3 regions of the Pseudoalteromonas sp. H103 genome follow, and region 2 is predicted to be linked to each of the others. Evidence: predicted binding sites of a transcription regulator. Region 2 holds the regulator's gene; each other region holds the start of a gene.
The links. Region 2 encodes ArgR, which controls arginine synthesis, uptake and breakdown. Its sites were predicted from a motif close to ANTGAATANNTATTCANT; they were not measured.
Positions count from the first base shown of each region.

Region 1: a site for ArgR is predicted at 3,814-3,831, ahead of ATS74_RS14260 (OadG family protein). Genes of this name have one in related genera too.
Region 3: a site for ArgR is predicted at 3,824-3,841, ahead of ATS74_RS15945 (arginase family protein). Genes of this name have one in related genera too.

Region 1 covers NZ_LOFG01000016.1:450,371-455,747, forward strand. Annotated here, with positions in the region: gene alaS (alanine--tRNA ligase) at 1-770, shown strand, start outside; gene ATS74_RS14240 (aspartate kinase) at 777-1,994, shown strand; gene csrA (carbon storage regulator CsrA) at 2,086-2,277, shown strand; gene ATS74_RS14250 (YcxB family protein) at 2,328-2,795, opposite strand; gene ATS74_RS14255 (hypothetical protein) at 2,926-3,117, opposite strand; gene ATS74_RS19760 (DUF1328 domain-containing protein) at 3,174-3,347, opposite strand; gene ATS74_RS14260 (OadG family protein) at 3,876-4,121, shown strand; gene oadA (sodium-extruding oxaloacetate decarboxylase subunit alpha) at 4,133-5,377, shown strand, end outside.
Region 2 covers NZ_LOFG01000016.1:305,129-310,505, reverse strand. Annotated here, with positions in the region: gene ispB (octaprenyl diphosphate synthase) at 284-1,255, shown strand; gene mdh (malate dehydrogenase) at 1,349-2,281, opposite strand; gene argR (transcriptional regulator ArgR) at 2,507-2,974, shown strand; gene ATS74_RS13565 (Dyp-type peroxidase) at 2,971-3,870, opposite strand; gene ATS74_RS13560 (ABC transporter ATP-binding protein) at 3,916-4,962, opposite strand; gene ATS74_RS13555 (ABC transporter permease) at 4,963-5,377, opposite strand, start outside.
Region 3 covers NZ_LOFG01000018.1:73,345-78,721, reverse strand. Annotated here, with positions in the region: gene ppc (phosphoenolpyruvate carboxylase) at 1-1,514, shown strand, start outside; gene cdd (cytidine deaminase) at 1,671-2,597, shown strand; gene udp (uridine phosphorylase) at 2,687-3,442, opposite strand; gene ATS74_RS15945 (arginase family protein) at 3,883-4,992, shown strand; gene ATS74_RS15940 (substrate-binding periplasmic protein) at 5,122-5,377, shown strand, end outside.

The DNA.
Region 1 (5,377 bases), 150 kb from region 2:
TTCGTCGTAACTTTGCACTTAACACTGAACTTATGGCAATTGATGATGCTAAAGCGAAAGGTGCTATGGCGTTGTTTGGCGAAAAGTACGACGACGAAGTACGTGTAGTAACTATTGGTGATTACTCAATTGAGCTTTGTGGTGGTACACACGTTGAGCGAGCTGGCGATATTGGTTTATTCAAAATTGTATCTGAAAGCGGTATTGCTGCAGGCGTTCGCCGTATAGAAGCAGTAACTGGCGCAGATGCCGTAGCGTATGTAAGCGAGCAAGAGCAACAGCTTAACGATGTTGCAGCGCTTGTTAAAGGCGATAGCGCATCAGTACTTGAAAAAGTAACAGCGCTTCTTGAAAAGTCTAAAGGCCTTGAAAAGCAAATTGCTCAGCTTAACGACAAGCTAGCAAGTGCTGCAGGTGCGTCTTTACTTGATTCGATAGTAGAAATTAATGGCGTTAAGCTATTAGTTGCAAACGTTGAAGGTACTGAGTCTAAAGCGCTTCGCGGTATGGTTGACGACCTTAAAAACAAGATTGGCTCAGGTGTTATTGCCCTCGGTGTTGCCAGTGGCGACAAAGTAAGCCTAATTGCCGGTGTAACTAAAGACCTAACAGGTAAAGTTAAAGCCGGTGAGCTTGTAAACCACATGGCTTCTCAAGTCGGCGGTAAAGGCGGCGGCCGTCCTGATATGGCTCAAGCGGGTGGTTCTCAGCCTGAAAACTTAAACGCAGCGCTTGATAGCGTAACAGCTTGGGTAACCGAGAAAGTTTAAGATTACGTGGCACTTATTGTCCAAAAATATGGCGGCACTTCAGTTGGCTCAATAGAGCGAATAGAGGCGGTCGCCGACCTTGTTGTTAAAACTAGGCAACAAGGTCATCAAGTGGTTGTGGTGCTCTCGGCCATGTCGGGAGAAACCAACCGCTTAATTAATCTCGCCAAACAAATTGATACTCGCCCGAGTAGCCGTGAACTAGATGTATTAATTAGCACCGGAGAGCAGGTGTCTGTATCGCTTCTAGCTATGGCTATTATAAAGCGTGGCCATTCGGCCGTAAGCCTACTTGCTGATCAAGTTAATATTCAAACCGACAACATGTTTGGCAAAGCCCGAATTGAGGACATTGCTGCTACGCGTTTAAAGCATGAGCTTGAACATAACCGCATTGCTATTATTGCGGGTTTTCAGGGGCGTGATGTAGAAGGCAATATTACAACGCTTGGCCGTGGTGGCACAGATACCTCAGCAGTAGAAATTGCCGGCGCAATAAAAGCTGATGAATGCCAGATCTATACAGACGTTGATGGCGTATATACTACAGATCCTCGTGTTGAACCTAATGCACGGCGAATGAGCCAAGTAACCTTTGCTGAAATGCTAGAGATGGCCAGTTTAGGCGCTAAAGTATTGCACATTCGCTCTGTTGAGGCGGCAGGTAAACACAATGTTCCGCTTAGGGTGCTTTCAAGCTTTAACCCTGATGAAGGCACATTAATTAGCTTTGAGGAAAGCGATATGCCAAGTAAGGTTGTTTCGGGTATTGCGTTTAATCGCGACGAATGTTTAATTAAGGTACAAGGTATGCCAAGCGGCACTCAGTACCTTGCAAAAATTTTGAAACTTTTTGCCGATAATGGCGTCGAAATAGATATGATTAATCAAGATAATCATAACTTTGAAAAAATAGACTATGCTTTTACTGTGCACTCGAATGACTATCTGCAAGCGCTTGAATTAATTACTGAGCAACAAGCTCAATTAAGCGCTGATAATATTAGCGGATTAACCACAGTGGCTAAAGTGTCTGCTGTTGGAATGGGTATGAAATCGCATTCTGGTGTAGCTAGTTTATTTTTTGATGCATTAGCGCAGGAAAATATTAACGTGGTTTTAGTCTCTACGTCAGAGATTAAAATTTCAGTTTTAATAGATGAAAAGTACCTAGAGTTGGCTGTTCGTGCATTACATAAAACATTTTTAACGGAAAATGAGTAGTTTGGGAGTTTTTACTTACTTTTCAATCGATTTTTCATTAATATGTTTAAGCGGAATCTTATAATTTTTATTGGAACATGGGAGCAAGAGAATGCTAATACTAACTCGTAGAGTAGGTGAAACCCTAATGATTGGTGACGAAGTAACAGTTACCGTTCTAGGTGTTAAAGGAAATCAAGTTCGAATTGGTGTTAATGCACCTAAAGACGTATCTGTGCACCGTGAAGAGATTTACATGCGCATACAAGCTGAGAAGTCGAACCCTAATCCGGGCAATGCTTAATCAACACGTATACGTAGTTGAGTAATTTACTCAGCTAGTTAAAAAGCCACTCACTGAGTGGCTTTTTTGTTTATAAAATCGAGTGTTTCTGGGCTTAGTATTTGTTTTGAGATGTATTGCATACCGCTTTTATTTTTAATTAACAAACCGTTTGGTGTATTTACTACCTCAGTTATATCTTGCCATGCTAGTTGGTAGCTTTTGTAATGATTAGAGGATTTAATCCCTTCATCATCAAAAGTGAGCGTAACCTCGGAGCCTGATGCTCTGCTAAACATTTGCCTAGTAACCCACCAAGGTCGGCGGTAGTAAAATGCTACGCATTCCAGCACGGCTAACATGATCATAAATGTACCTAGGTAATGATCGTCCAATCCATAAATCCCAAATAAACCAAGTGCAATAAGTAGTACTAGTAAAAAATACTTGGGTTTGGCGCGTTTACTATAAGGAAGCGACTCGTCAAAGCACTCGTAAAAATAAGGTTTATCAAGCGTGTAGGTAGTTGTGAATGCCATATTGTATTTACTTAAAGCGTATTTTTTGACATTTTAACAGTAAGCCCCTAAATGAGCAGCTTTAAAGTGAGGATTTTATTGCAGGCACAAAAAAACGGCTCGTAAGCCGCTTTTTTCTAAAGGCGAAGAATTAACAGTTAGTTTCTTCTGCGTTAACGCCTTCTTTTACATTTTCACATGCATCTTCAACAGAGTTTTGCACGTCAGTTACTGCTTCATCAATACGCTCACCAGCTTCTTCTGCGTGGTTGTCTTCACAACCCATCATGAAAAAACCTGCAAATACTGCGATTAGTGCTGCTTTTAAAGTTGTAGAGTTCATAGTGTAATTCCTTGTAAGTATTAATTAATTTAGTGTTTGTTAGTCGTATGCCTTATCTACCTGGGTGATTTACCACGTAGCGCACCTGAAACTAATGAAATCACTAAAAGTACTAAAAAGATAAAAAATATAATTTTTGCTATACCAGCTGCGGCACCTGCTATGCCACCAAAACCTAACACTGCAGCGATTAAAGCAATAACTAAAAATGTGATTGTCCAGCGTAACATTGTCTTCTCCTTGGTTTATCAAATCGTTCGAAATAACTAATGCCAGTTACATGCCAGTTTATTTTATTGTTATTTATCAATTGCTTAATTGTTTTTTGATAATTATAGGTAACTATTGGCTTAGTAATTTTTACGCTTTGTTATGTAACTTATTCACACCTATGTAATTTTAGTAAACAAGATATATAGATAGCTAAGTTTAACGTTTTTTGGTAAGACCAATTTACATTTTATCAATTGGCTTTAACGTTACTATACCTGTAACGCGCTATTTTTAATGGTATTTATGGATTGTTAAAGTTATGGATATAACCTTTGCCTATAACCGTTATTTTTATCATCTATACGTAGTAGTGTTTATGGCTGTTTTAGCTATGTTAACCAAGGGGGTGATATGTTATTTTTATTTTAATTGGTTTTACCAATTTACAAGGTGTAGACAAAGCTATTAGTTTTGTTATCATCCAGTGAATAATTATTTAAATAAATCGATTTTTTATTTCGATGTGGGTTTTAAGGGGGAGAGTAATGGATATAGGTGCTCTACTTACAACTGCAGGTAGCTTAATGCTAACCGGTATGGTTGGGGTGTTTGTATTTTTGTCGATATTAATTGGTGCGGTTGTTCTTATGTCTAACTTGATTGCGCGTTTTAGCGAACCAGAAGTGACAACACCAGTTAAATCACCGTCTTTTAAATCTCAAGGTGTGCCTAGTGAGCACATCGCTGCTATTAGTGCTGCCATTGCTCAGTACAAATCAAATAATAACTAAGGGGCACACACATGGCTAAATTAAAGTTAACAGAATTAGTATTACGCGACGCTCACCAGTCTTTATTAGCAACACGTATGCGTTTAGACGACATGCTTCCTATTGCAAGCAAGTTAGATGATGCAGGTTATTGGTCGATTGAATCATGGGGCGGCGCAACATTTGATTCATGTATTCGTTATTTAGGTGAAGATCCGTGGGAGCGTATTCGTGCACTTAAAAAGGCAATGCCAAACACTAAACAGCAAATGCTATTACGCGGCCAAAACCTATTAGGTTACCGTCATTATGCTGATGACGTAGTTGAAAAGTTTGTAGAGCGCGCACACAAAAACGGTGTTGATGTATTTCGTATTTTTGATGCAATGAACGACGTACGTAACCTAGAAACTGCAATTAAGGCGGCTGTTAAAGTTGGCGCGCATGCGCAAGGTACTATTTCGTATACAGTAAGCCCAGTCCATACGCTTGATATGTGGCTCACTCTTGCAAAACAGCTTGAAGATATGGGTTGTCACTCAATTTGTATTAAAGATATGGCGGGTTTATTAAAGCCATACGATGCAGAAGAGCTTATCAAAGCACTTAAAGAAACTGTGTCTGTTCCTATTGCTATGCAGTGTCATGCTACTACGGGGCTAAGTACTGCAACGTATCAAAAAGCAATTGATGCAGGTATTGATATGCTTGATACCGCTATTTCTTCTATGAGTATGACTTATGGTCACTCTGCAACAGAAACTATTGTAGCGATTGTTGAAGGAACTGCTCGCGATACCGAGCTTGATTTAAATCAGCTTGAAGAGATAGCGGCTTACTTTAGGGACGTACGTAAAAAATACGCTGCGTTTGAAGGTAGCCTTAAAGGGGTTGATGGACGAATCTTATTAGCTCAAGTACCTGGTGGCATGTTAACTAACATGGAAAACCAACTTAAAGAGCAAGGCGCTGCCGATAAGCTAAATGAAGTGTTACTTGAGATCCCACGTGTACGTGAAGACTTAGGCTTTATTCCACTTGTAACACCAACATCGCAAATTGTAGGTACACAAGCTGTACTTAATGTGCTTACTGGCGAGCGTTACAAAACAATTACCAAAGAAACTGCCGGTGTACTAAAAGGTGAGTATGGCTTAACGCCAGCACCTATGAACAAAGAGCTGCAAGAGCGAGTGCTTGATGGTAGCGAAGTTATTACATGTCGTCCTGCTGATAAGATACAGCCAGAACTTGCAACGCTTGAAGCTGAGTTACTT
Region 2 (5,377 bases):
TTCAATATTTCCCCCATTTTATATTAATTAGGCCTTTTGCCAAGCGCTTTTTAGCCCTTGCTTAAAATTATTTTATGTAGGCAAACAACCCGTCAACAGTACAATAACTAATCGTAACTGACACTGCGATTTGGTTATCAATTAAACAGTTATCTTGGCTAATTCAGTCTAAATTAAGTACTTTAATAGTGTTTTTTCAATCAATCGTCACAAAATATCGAGCTAGTGCATTTTTTGTTGTACAATCTGCGCCGTTCACACATAAAAATTGGCTCGGAGATCAATGGATATAAAAGCTATCCAGGCGTTAATCGAAAGCGATATGAATGACGTCAATCAACTTATACATGCGCAAATGCGCTCAGATGTGGCGTTAGTTAACCAACTAGGTTTATACATTGTAAACAGCGGTGGTAAGCGCGTGCGTCCAATGCTGGCTATATTAGCTGCCAGAGCTTTAGGCTATCAGGGCAAAGATCATATTACGCTTGCAACAATTGTTGAGTTTATTCATACCGCAACGCTATTACACGATGACGTTGTAGATGAGTCTAACTTACGCCGAGGCACACCTACAGCAAATGCTGAATTTGGTAATGCAGCTAGCGTGCTTGTGGGTGACTTTATTTATACTCGCTCTTTTCAGCTAATGGTTGGCCTTGGTAAAATGCAGGTTATGCAGGTCCTAGCGGATGCAACTAACATTATAGCTGAGGGCGAAGTACTGCAATTAATGAATTGTAACGATCCCGATACTACCGAAGCTAGCTACATGCAGGTTATTTATTCTAAAACAGCTAAATTATTTGAGGCTGCTACAGGCCTAGCTGCAATTATTACCGAGCAAGATCAATCAACACTTGAAGCACTTAATTTATACGGTATGCATTTAGGTACTGCTTTTCAGCTTGTTGATGACGTACTTGATTACAATGCAGATGCTGATCAATTAGGTAAAAATATAGGTGATGATTTAGCCGAAGGTAAGCCAACTTTGCCACTTATATATGCAATGCAACATGGCAATACACATCAAACACAATTAATTCGTAATGCTATTGAACACAGTAATGGTATGGAGCATTTAGAAGAGATTTTATCTACGCTCAAACAAACCAATGCGCTTGAGTTTACAATGCAAAAAGCAGAGCTTGAAGCCGATAAAGCGATTGCTTGCTTAGACTTTTTACCTGAATCTAAATACAAACAAGCATTAGTCAGCTTAGCCCGTATAGCCGTTGACCGGGATCACTAACCTTAGTATGCATCTTAATTTTGATTAAGAGTAAACAAATCTCGAGCAACAAAAAAGCCTGCAAATGCAGGCTTTTTTATACTCAATTGGCTATTACGCCATGAAATCAACACCTTCTTTGATGTCTTTTTTCAGTGTTTCAAGCATATCGTTTTTAGCTTTTTCTTCAAATGCGCTTAGCTCGCCGTAAGAAAGAATTTCTTCTACGCCGTTTTTACCTAAACGTACTGGGTGAGCAAAGTACTCTGCATCGCCATTTTCAACAGCAACATATGCGTAATCTACTACGTCTTCACCTTGTAGGCCTTTAACTAAAGACATACAAAAACGCGCAGCAGCAGCACCCATAGATAATGTAGCAGAACCACCACCCGCTTTAGCATTTACAACTTCAGTACCTGCGTTTTGGATACGTGGAGTAAGTGCAGCTACTTCTTCATCAGTAAAGCTTACGCCTTCAACTTGAGAAAGTAGAGGAAGAATAGTTGTGCCTGAGTGACCGCCAATTACTGGTACTTTAACAGTTGCTACGTCTACGCCTTTAAGTTCAGCAACAAAAGCTTCTGAACGAATCACGTCAAGTGTAGTAATACCAAATACGCGTTTAGCGTCGTAAGTACCTGCTTTTTTAAATACTTCAGCAACAATTGGCACAGTGCCATTTACTGGGTTTGTAATAATACCTACAAACGCTTTAGGACAGCTTGCAACAATGCCTTCAGCTAATGTTTTGATGATGCCGGCATTTACGTTGAATAAATCCGCACGATCCATACCTGGCTTACGTGGCATACCCGCTGGGATAAGTACGATATCAGAACCTTCAAGCGCTTTATTTAAATCGTCTGCGCCAAAGCCTGCAACTTTAACATCTGTTGGGATGTGAGAAAGATCAACAGCAACACCTGGTACTACTGGTGCAACATCGTAAAGTGATAATTCAGAGCCAGCTGGTAAGCCTGTTTTTAATAATAAAGACAACGCTTGACCGATACCGCCTGCAGCACCTAATACAGCAACTTTCATTGGAATTCTCCGTAATTTGAGGTAGGAAATATTTGTGGCTCTTAAGATAATGAAATTAGCGACTAAAAACAAATTTATCCTGCTTATTTCAGGTATATTTTCGACCATAGTTGTAAACTTTGCTCGTTTATCGCATCAAACTGGCAAGTTAACTAAACAACTGCTGCATAATTATTCATTTTTGTGTAGAATTTGCATTATAAATAATAAAAATGAATAAAGACTATGCAACCACAAGATAAACAAGAAGCGTTAGTTAAAGCGTTTAAATCCCTTTTAAAAGAAGAAAACTTTGGCTCTCAAGGCGAAATAGTCGATGCTCTAAAAGAACAAGGCTTTGACAATATAAGCCAAAGTAAAGTGTCGCGTATGTTAAGCAAGTTTGGTGCTGTACGTACACGTAACGCAAAGCAAGAAATGGTTTACTGCTTACCGGCCGAAATGGGTGTACCAACAGCTAAAAGCCCGCTGCGTCAGCTTGTAATTGATATTATGCATAATGAAATGATGATTATCATCACGACAAGCCCTGGGGCTGCACAATTAATTGCACGTTTACTGGACTCATTAGGTAAAGCGGATGGTGTTTTAGGAACTATTGCAGGTGATGACACCATATTTATTGCTCCAGCAAAAATATCAGAAATAGACATTACGCTGGAGCGCGTTCGTATTTTATTTGATACGGTTTAAAGCTGCTTTAAAAAACCAATTGAGGGTGCAAAAAACGCAGACCCCATATCGGCTTGAGTAAAATCAAGCCAATGGTCATAACACTCCCCTGTCCCTAAGCGACTCGTAAGTACCTTTTCAAACGCACCACCCGATGCAGAGCAAGTAATACTTAGCATTCCTTGCTCATAAACATCGCCATAAGGCATGCTTTGATTGAGTAATAACGCATGACCATTTTCATCTTTTAATTCACTTCGCGATGCATGACTAGTGCTAATAGCTGGCTCAATGAGTGTATTATCTAAACGCGTACGCCCCATAATTTGCTCTTGCTCGCTCAGTGATAAGTGCTGCCATACAGTTAGGTCGTGTTTAAAACGCTGCACATGAATATAACTGCCCTGATCTTCAAAACTATTTGGCTTATTAACTAAAGCAGTTGCACGCTTTTGCCTGCCATGTGGCGTGTTGCCTCCATAAATAAAACCATTAAAGTCACGACCATCTAAAAAGCGAAAGTTACGAATTTGCTCCACCAACTCAACATCAGGGGCAAATAACTTTAAAATTTGTAGCGCAAATAAATGGTTAACGTCTTCTCGGTCTGAGCGTATTTGAATAAATAAATCACATGGCTGGGCACTCATAACAAAATCGCTATGGTTTATATTAGGAAAGCTTTGTAGTTCGCTAGGGATATATTCAGGCAAAATATGCGGCCAATACTGGGCGCCAATAGCAACCATGCACGAAAGCATAGACTCCGAGAACTGATCGCTAAACTCCTCCTCAATAGCGCTAACTCGTTTGAGTTTTGCACGCAACGATTCGTCCTGAGCGTCAAATACATTAAAAAATAGGTGCAAACCATGTAAGTTTGCTTCAGCACAAATCCCAGACTGCGCTTGCGCCATTGTTATTCCTTAGCTTTTTATATAACACAGCGAATAACACATTGATTATGATTCGAAAAAATTCACCGTGTGGGGTTTTATTTTTATAATAACCTGTTCATTTTTCTCAAATGACTGGCCATATTGTGCAGCAACTTCAATCTCTTGCTCTGCAATTACAACACTATAAACATAAGCAGAGCCAATAAATCGACGACTTAAAATAGTAATAGCTTGACCATTTTCATCGCAATTTTTACACGCTAACTCTATTTGATGAGGGCGAATATATAATTGCCCATTTTTAGTTTTGTGCGTATGCGCAACTTGCGATTTAACGACACCAAACGCCGTATTATATTCAGTTGCTGTTAATGCTTGTGCGTCTAAGTATATGCCCTGACCCAGAAACTCTGCAACCTCCTTTGACTTTGGCATAGCAAAAAGCGCTTCTGGTGAGCCCTGCTGAGCTATTTTACCTCTATGCATAATGGCAAGCGTGTCTGAAAAAGCAAAGGCCTCTTCTTTTGAGTGCGTAACGAATACAGCTGACACTTGCTGCGTTTTAATAATGCGACGGATATCAGCAATAAGCTCAAAACGCACTTGCGTATCAATATTAGAAAAGGGCTCATCGAGCAATAATAAACTAGGTTTATAAGCCAGTGCCCGCGCTATAGCTACACGTTGCTGCTGCCCACCAGAGAGCTGATGTGGAAAACGTTTTGCACAGCCGGTTAAGTGCACCAACTTAAGCATTTCCTCAACACGCGCGCGCTTTTGCTCTTTATTTGTTTTGTTTAGCCCAAACGCAATATTATCGGCCACTGTAAGGTGCGGAAACAACGCATAATCTTGAAACATCATTCCTATATTACGATGCTCTGGTGAGACAAACGATTGCTCGTCACTTACAAGCTTACCATCTATAAATATACTACCTTGATTAGTCTCTATTAACCCTGCAATTGCTTTTAATGTTGTTGTTTTGCCACAACCACTGGCACCAAGTAAGCAAACTATTTCGTCCTTACCAACCGTTAAATCTAAATTATGTAACACTTGCGTGGCACTGTAGTGATAGCTCACGCCTTGTAAAATTAAACTACTCATTTAACTGCGCTGCTCCATAGAACGGTTAATAAAATACAAAGGTATAAACCCAACAATAACAATAAATAATGCAGATATAGACGCAAGCTCTAATTGCTCATCACTCACGTACTGAAAAACATGTGTCGCTAAACTTTCAAAGTTAAAAGGTCGCAACAGCAAAGCTGCTGGCAGTTCTTTCATGCATTCAATAAACACTAATAACGCAGCGGTCAGTAACCCTCTTCGTAGTAAAGGTAAATGCACTAAACGCAGTGTTTGCCCTAAGCTTTTACCCATAGATTGGCTGGCCATATCGAGCGAGGGGCTGATCCGTACAAAGCTTGACTCTATTGCACCATGAGCAATGGCATAAAAACGCACAACATAAGCGAGTATGATGGTTAAAATACTGCCTGTAAGTAATAAACCTATA
Region 3 (5,377 bases), on a different contig from region 2:
TTGATTTACTGCACCGTATTAACAGCTTTGGCCTGCGTTTAGCTAAGTTAGATGTGCGCCAAGATTCTGATCGTCACAGCGATGTATTCTCTGAGTTAACACGTCATTTAGGCTTAGGTGATTACAACCAATGGCAAGAGCAAGATAAACAAGCATTTTTGCTTACCGAGCTTAATTCTCGTCGCCCGCTAATTCCTAAAAATTGGCAACCAAGTCCAGATGTGCAAGAAGTGCTCGACACCTTCGATGTAATTGCAAAGCAAGATGAAAAAACATTTGGCTTATACATCATTTCAATGGCGCGCACTGCTTCTGATATTTTAGCGGTACAACTACTGTTAAAAGAAAGTGGCTGTCAGTTTGATTTACCTGTTGCACCATTGTTTGAAACACTTGATGATTTAAATGCGGGTAGCGATGTAATTACTACACTGCTTGATAACGTGTGGTACCGTGGGCACATTAAAAACACTCAAAATGTAATGATTGGTTATTCAGATTCTGCTAAAGATGCGGGCATGATGGCTGCAGGTTGGGCGCAGTACGAGGCAATGGATAAATTAGTACAGCTTGCCGATGAGCGTGGCATTGAGCTTGTTTTATTCCACGGCCGTGGCGGTACAGTTGGGCGTGGCGGAGCACCGGCTGCTCAAGCGCTTCATTCACAACCACCGGGTTCTTTAAAAGGCGGCTTACGTGTAACTGAGCAAGGCGAAATGATCCGCTTTAAGTTTGGTTTACCTGATGTAGCACTACAAAGCTTAAATATTTACGCAGGTGCAGTACTGCAAAGCAACTTATTACCACCACCGGAGCCAAAACCGCAGTGGCGTGAAGTAATGAAGTTAATAAGTGAGGAGTCGTGTGAGCACTACCGTAATGTAGTTCGTCATGATGAAAACTTTGTACCTTACTTTAGAATGGCAACTCCAGAGCTTGAGCTGTCTAAATTACCATTAGGCTCACGCCCTGCTAAGCGTAATCCAAATGGTGGCGTAGAAAGTTTACGTGCCATTCCGTGGATTTTTGCATGGAGTCAAAACCGTTTAATGCTACCTGCATGGCTAGGTGCCTTAACAGGCTTAAAAGCAGCGCTTGATAAGTATGGACTTGAAACGCTACATGAAATGAGCCTGCAATGGCCGTTTTTCAGAGCGCGCCTAGAAATGCTAGAAATGGTATTTAGTAAAGCCGACAGCTGGTTAAGTGAGCATTACGATAACGCGCTGGTGGAGGATATGTACAAACCACTGGGTGTGTCACTGCGTAAAGAGCTTGAAGAAGCGATTAGCCTTGTTCAGTCACTCAGCCCGCAAAAAAGCTTATTAGCGGACCAACCATGGATCAAAGAGTCTATTGGGCTTCGTAATCCGTACACCGATCCGCTTAATGTACTGCAAGTTGAGCTACTACGACGTGCACGCTCAAGCGAAAAAGGCAGCGAAGGCGACATTGATAATGCATTAATGATCACCATGACAGGTATTGCGGCAGGTATGCGTAATACAGGTTAATACGTGATTTTATTATAGTGATAGTAAATCACTAATTTAATGTAATCGGTATTTTAAAAGGGAACACGCTGTGTTCCCTTTTTTTGCGTTTAATGGCCTAGCAATTTGGGCCTTAACCTTTTAAACTACTTAGCCATTGAATAATTATAATATGTTATGGCTTCAGCAACTTTTACTGTGCAACAAGACACAGCTCTTACAAATTCACATATCTCTTTAAGCGTAGCGCAAACTCAAGCTTTACGTAGTCAATTAAAAGCCCAACGCGGCATCTTAAATTCTAAAAATATTAAACAACTATGCGCGCAATTTAATGTATCTGATGATGCGTTATTACAAGGTTTGGTACCGCTTGCCTCTGAATTTTCAGTGGCTCCCGTTTCACACTTTCATGTGGGTGCTATTGTTAAAGCGCTTGATGAGCAAGGAGATGTAAATTTTTATTTTGGTGCTAATGTAGAGTTTGACCATCAAGCACTTAGTCTAGTGGTGCATGCAGAGCAGTCGGCTATTAATAATGCGTGGTTAAATGGCGCTAAAAAAATAGTTAAAATAGCAATTAGTGATGCACCGTGTGGTTACTGTAGGCAGTTTATGAACGAGCTGGCCGACGCTAAAGAATTTGATATTTTACTGCCAGAGCAACATTTTAAACTCGCTGAGTTATTACCACATTCATTTGGGCCTACCGATTTAGGCAACGAGTTTAGTTTGTTTAATCCAAAGCCTCAGCAGCAAGAGTTTGCTAATACTGCGCTTGATGGCAAATTAGCAGTCATGGCGCTAAATGCATATGTACCCTATAGCCAAAACTTTAGTGCTGTTAAAATTAGTACCTTTGATGATGGTGATTTTTACGGCAGTTACGCAGAAAATGCAGCCTATAGCCCAAGCCTTTCGCCACTGCAAAGTGCGCTTAGTCAGCTGTTTTTAGCGGGGCTTAGCTTTAATGGTAATACGGTTAAATCAATCACCCTTTTAGAAACACAAGGTCATGAAAATCAAGGTGGAGTGGCACGTGCCGTACTTGCAAGCTTTGACAACCTACCTGAAATAGAAGTGATTAGCGCAGAGCTAAGATAACCTGAACTCTGGTTAAAATAACCTGCCAAAAACAATAAAGCACAGCAATTGCTGTGCTTTATTCGTTTAATTAAAGTGCTAAGAAGGGATTAGCCTAATAGTACTTTTGCAGCTTCTAATACGACTGCTACTGATTTTCTTTCAATTTCGCCGTGATCTACATTTGGAATTTCTTGACGAGTACGGTTAACAAGTACACCCGCAACACACGCAGCTTGTAAGCCAAGAGCTGCACACATTGTAAATAATGTAGCCGACTCCATTTCGTAGTTCATCACGCCTAGGTTTTGCCACTCTTCACAGCTACCTTGTAATGACTTTGGTACATAGCCAGAGTGTGTATCGTAACGCTCTTGCCCTGGGTAGAACGTATCGCTTGAAGCGGTAATACCAATATGAAAGTCAATATCTAGGTTTTTACACGCTTGTACCATAGCTTGTGTTGCGTAAAAGTCAGATACCGCAGGGTAGCTAAGCGGTGCAAAATGTTGGCTTGCACCATCTAAACGTACAGATGCTTGGCTAATTAAAATTTCGCCTTCATTAATGTGTGGCTGAATAGCGCCTGTAGTACCAATACGTAAAAATTTACGCACGCCAAGTTGCGCTAATTCTTCTACAGCAATCGATGTAGATGGACCGCCAATACCAGTTGAACATACCACTACTGAGTGGCCATTTAACTGACCTAAATACACATGAAATTCGCGAGTTTGAGCTAGGCAGGTTGGGTTGTCTAGGAATTGTGAAATACGTGCTGCACGATCAGGATCGCCCGGTACAATCGCAAGTTTTGCACCTTTAAGATCGTCAATACATAGTCCTAAGTGAAATACCTTTTCCATAACTAAACCTTTTATAAAAATTTGTTGTCAATCTAGCATCATTGCCATAAACGTTTACCAAGTACAGGACGTTTGTCCGTTTTGCATTAATCCCCTTTAAAAATATTAAGATACAACGATTTATTCATCTACTTTGAATATTCAATCAAGCACTTAACCGGTATAAGCAAAGGCGCTGTTGACTTGCCCATGCAGACATTATATGTATCGGGAAAGAGCAATAACACACTAATGTTTACTGATTAAAAACAGAGTTAAAGTTATTAAAATTCATATGTTTAATGTTTTATTTTAACTTTATTTAGACCCTTGCCGCTGCGTTTTTAGAGCGCAAAAAATGGTTTATTAAAATTAAATTAAAGTTTAGGTATTTTTTATCTTTTTGCATAACTAATCAAAATAATTCAGTTTCACACAGTAAAAGTTTATAGAGGTTTATTATGAGCACACAATTTCAAGCATTTAAAAATAAAGTTGAGCACTGCTTGTGCTCTCCTGGTGATGGCGTATTTACTGTAAATACAGCTAAAGAGCGCAAAGCCGCACTTCGTAATAAGCTTTATGGGCAAACCGAAAATGTAGATCCACTTTGGCGCGACTCTTTAAATGAGTTACCAAACTCGCCTCACAAAGCGGTTATGCTGGGCATTAGCTCAGATTGTGGTGGTGGTATTTTACGTGGTGCAAACTGGGGGCCGTTATTTGTACGCTCTGCGCTTATAGATCAACAACCGCAGTGTCACTCATTCGATTTAGGTGATGTACGTGTAATCCCTCATTTATTGCATGATAAATACTTAAACAATGCAACTATTTCTAATTGTCAAAAAGCCCTTTACGGCGATGAAAATAATGACTATTACGTAAGCCCGCTTTCTATTACTGAAGACGTGTGTGATAGCTTTTATGCGACGTTTAAAGATAAAGGTATATTTGGTATTGGTGGCGATCATTCAATTAGCTATCCGCTAACTAAAGCCTATTTAAAAGCAAAGCGCGAGCAAGGTAAGCGTACTGCAATTATTCATTTTGATGCGCACACCGACTTATTAGTAGAGCGTTTAGGTATAGATTTATGCTTTGGTTCGTGGTGTACACATATTTTAGAATTTTTACCGGCACCTCATCATTTAATTCAATTTGGTATTCGTTCAAGCGGTAAACCAAAAGTGCATTGGGAAAGCACCTTTGGTGTAAAGCAGCATTGGGCTGCTGAAATAATAGAACGTGGTGCTAAAGCGGTTGCTGCCGAAACCATTGCACAGCTAAAAGCAGATAATGTAGATGAAGTTTACGTAAGCTTTGATATAGATGCGCTAGATGCCGAATTTGCATCAGCCACTGGCACGCCAGAAGATAATGGTTTAACCCCACAGCACGCACTTGATATTTTATCGGCCATTGCCGATGAGTTTCCTATTACTGGCGCTGATATGATGGAAATAGCCCCATTTACCGACAGCTCTTTAGTAGGTCAATCAAGTTCAGAAACAACTTTACGCGAAGGGGCTAAAATTTCAGCATTTTTAATTAGTGCGATGAATAAGTAGCAAGTTAAAACTTAAAAAATCTAGTCCTATCAGCGTATAGGGCTAGATTTATTAGACTAAAAACTAGCGGTACGGTTACCCTCAACTATAGTTGGTTTATACCCATTTATAGTTTTGAGGCGTAATTAAATGAAGTTGTATTTACTTATACTGTGTTTTGCATGCATAAGGGTTAATGCAGCTGAAGTTACTATTGTGACTGAAGTTTTTCCTGATTTTCAGTACATTGACTCAAACGGCCAACTTGCTGGGCGCTCTGTAGATAAAGTAAAAAAAGCACTTGATACCACTGATATTAAATACAGTATGTCTGCAAATAGTTGGGCTGTATCTTATAACGCGGTGCTTAGAGATAAGCACACCTGTATTTTTTCAATAGTGAAAT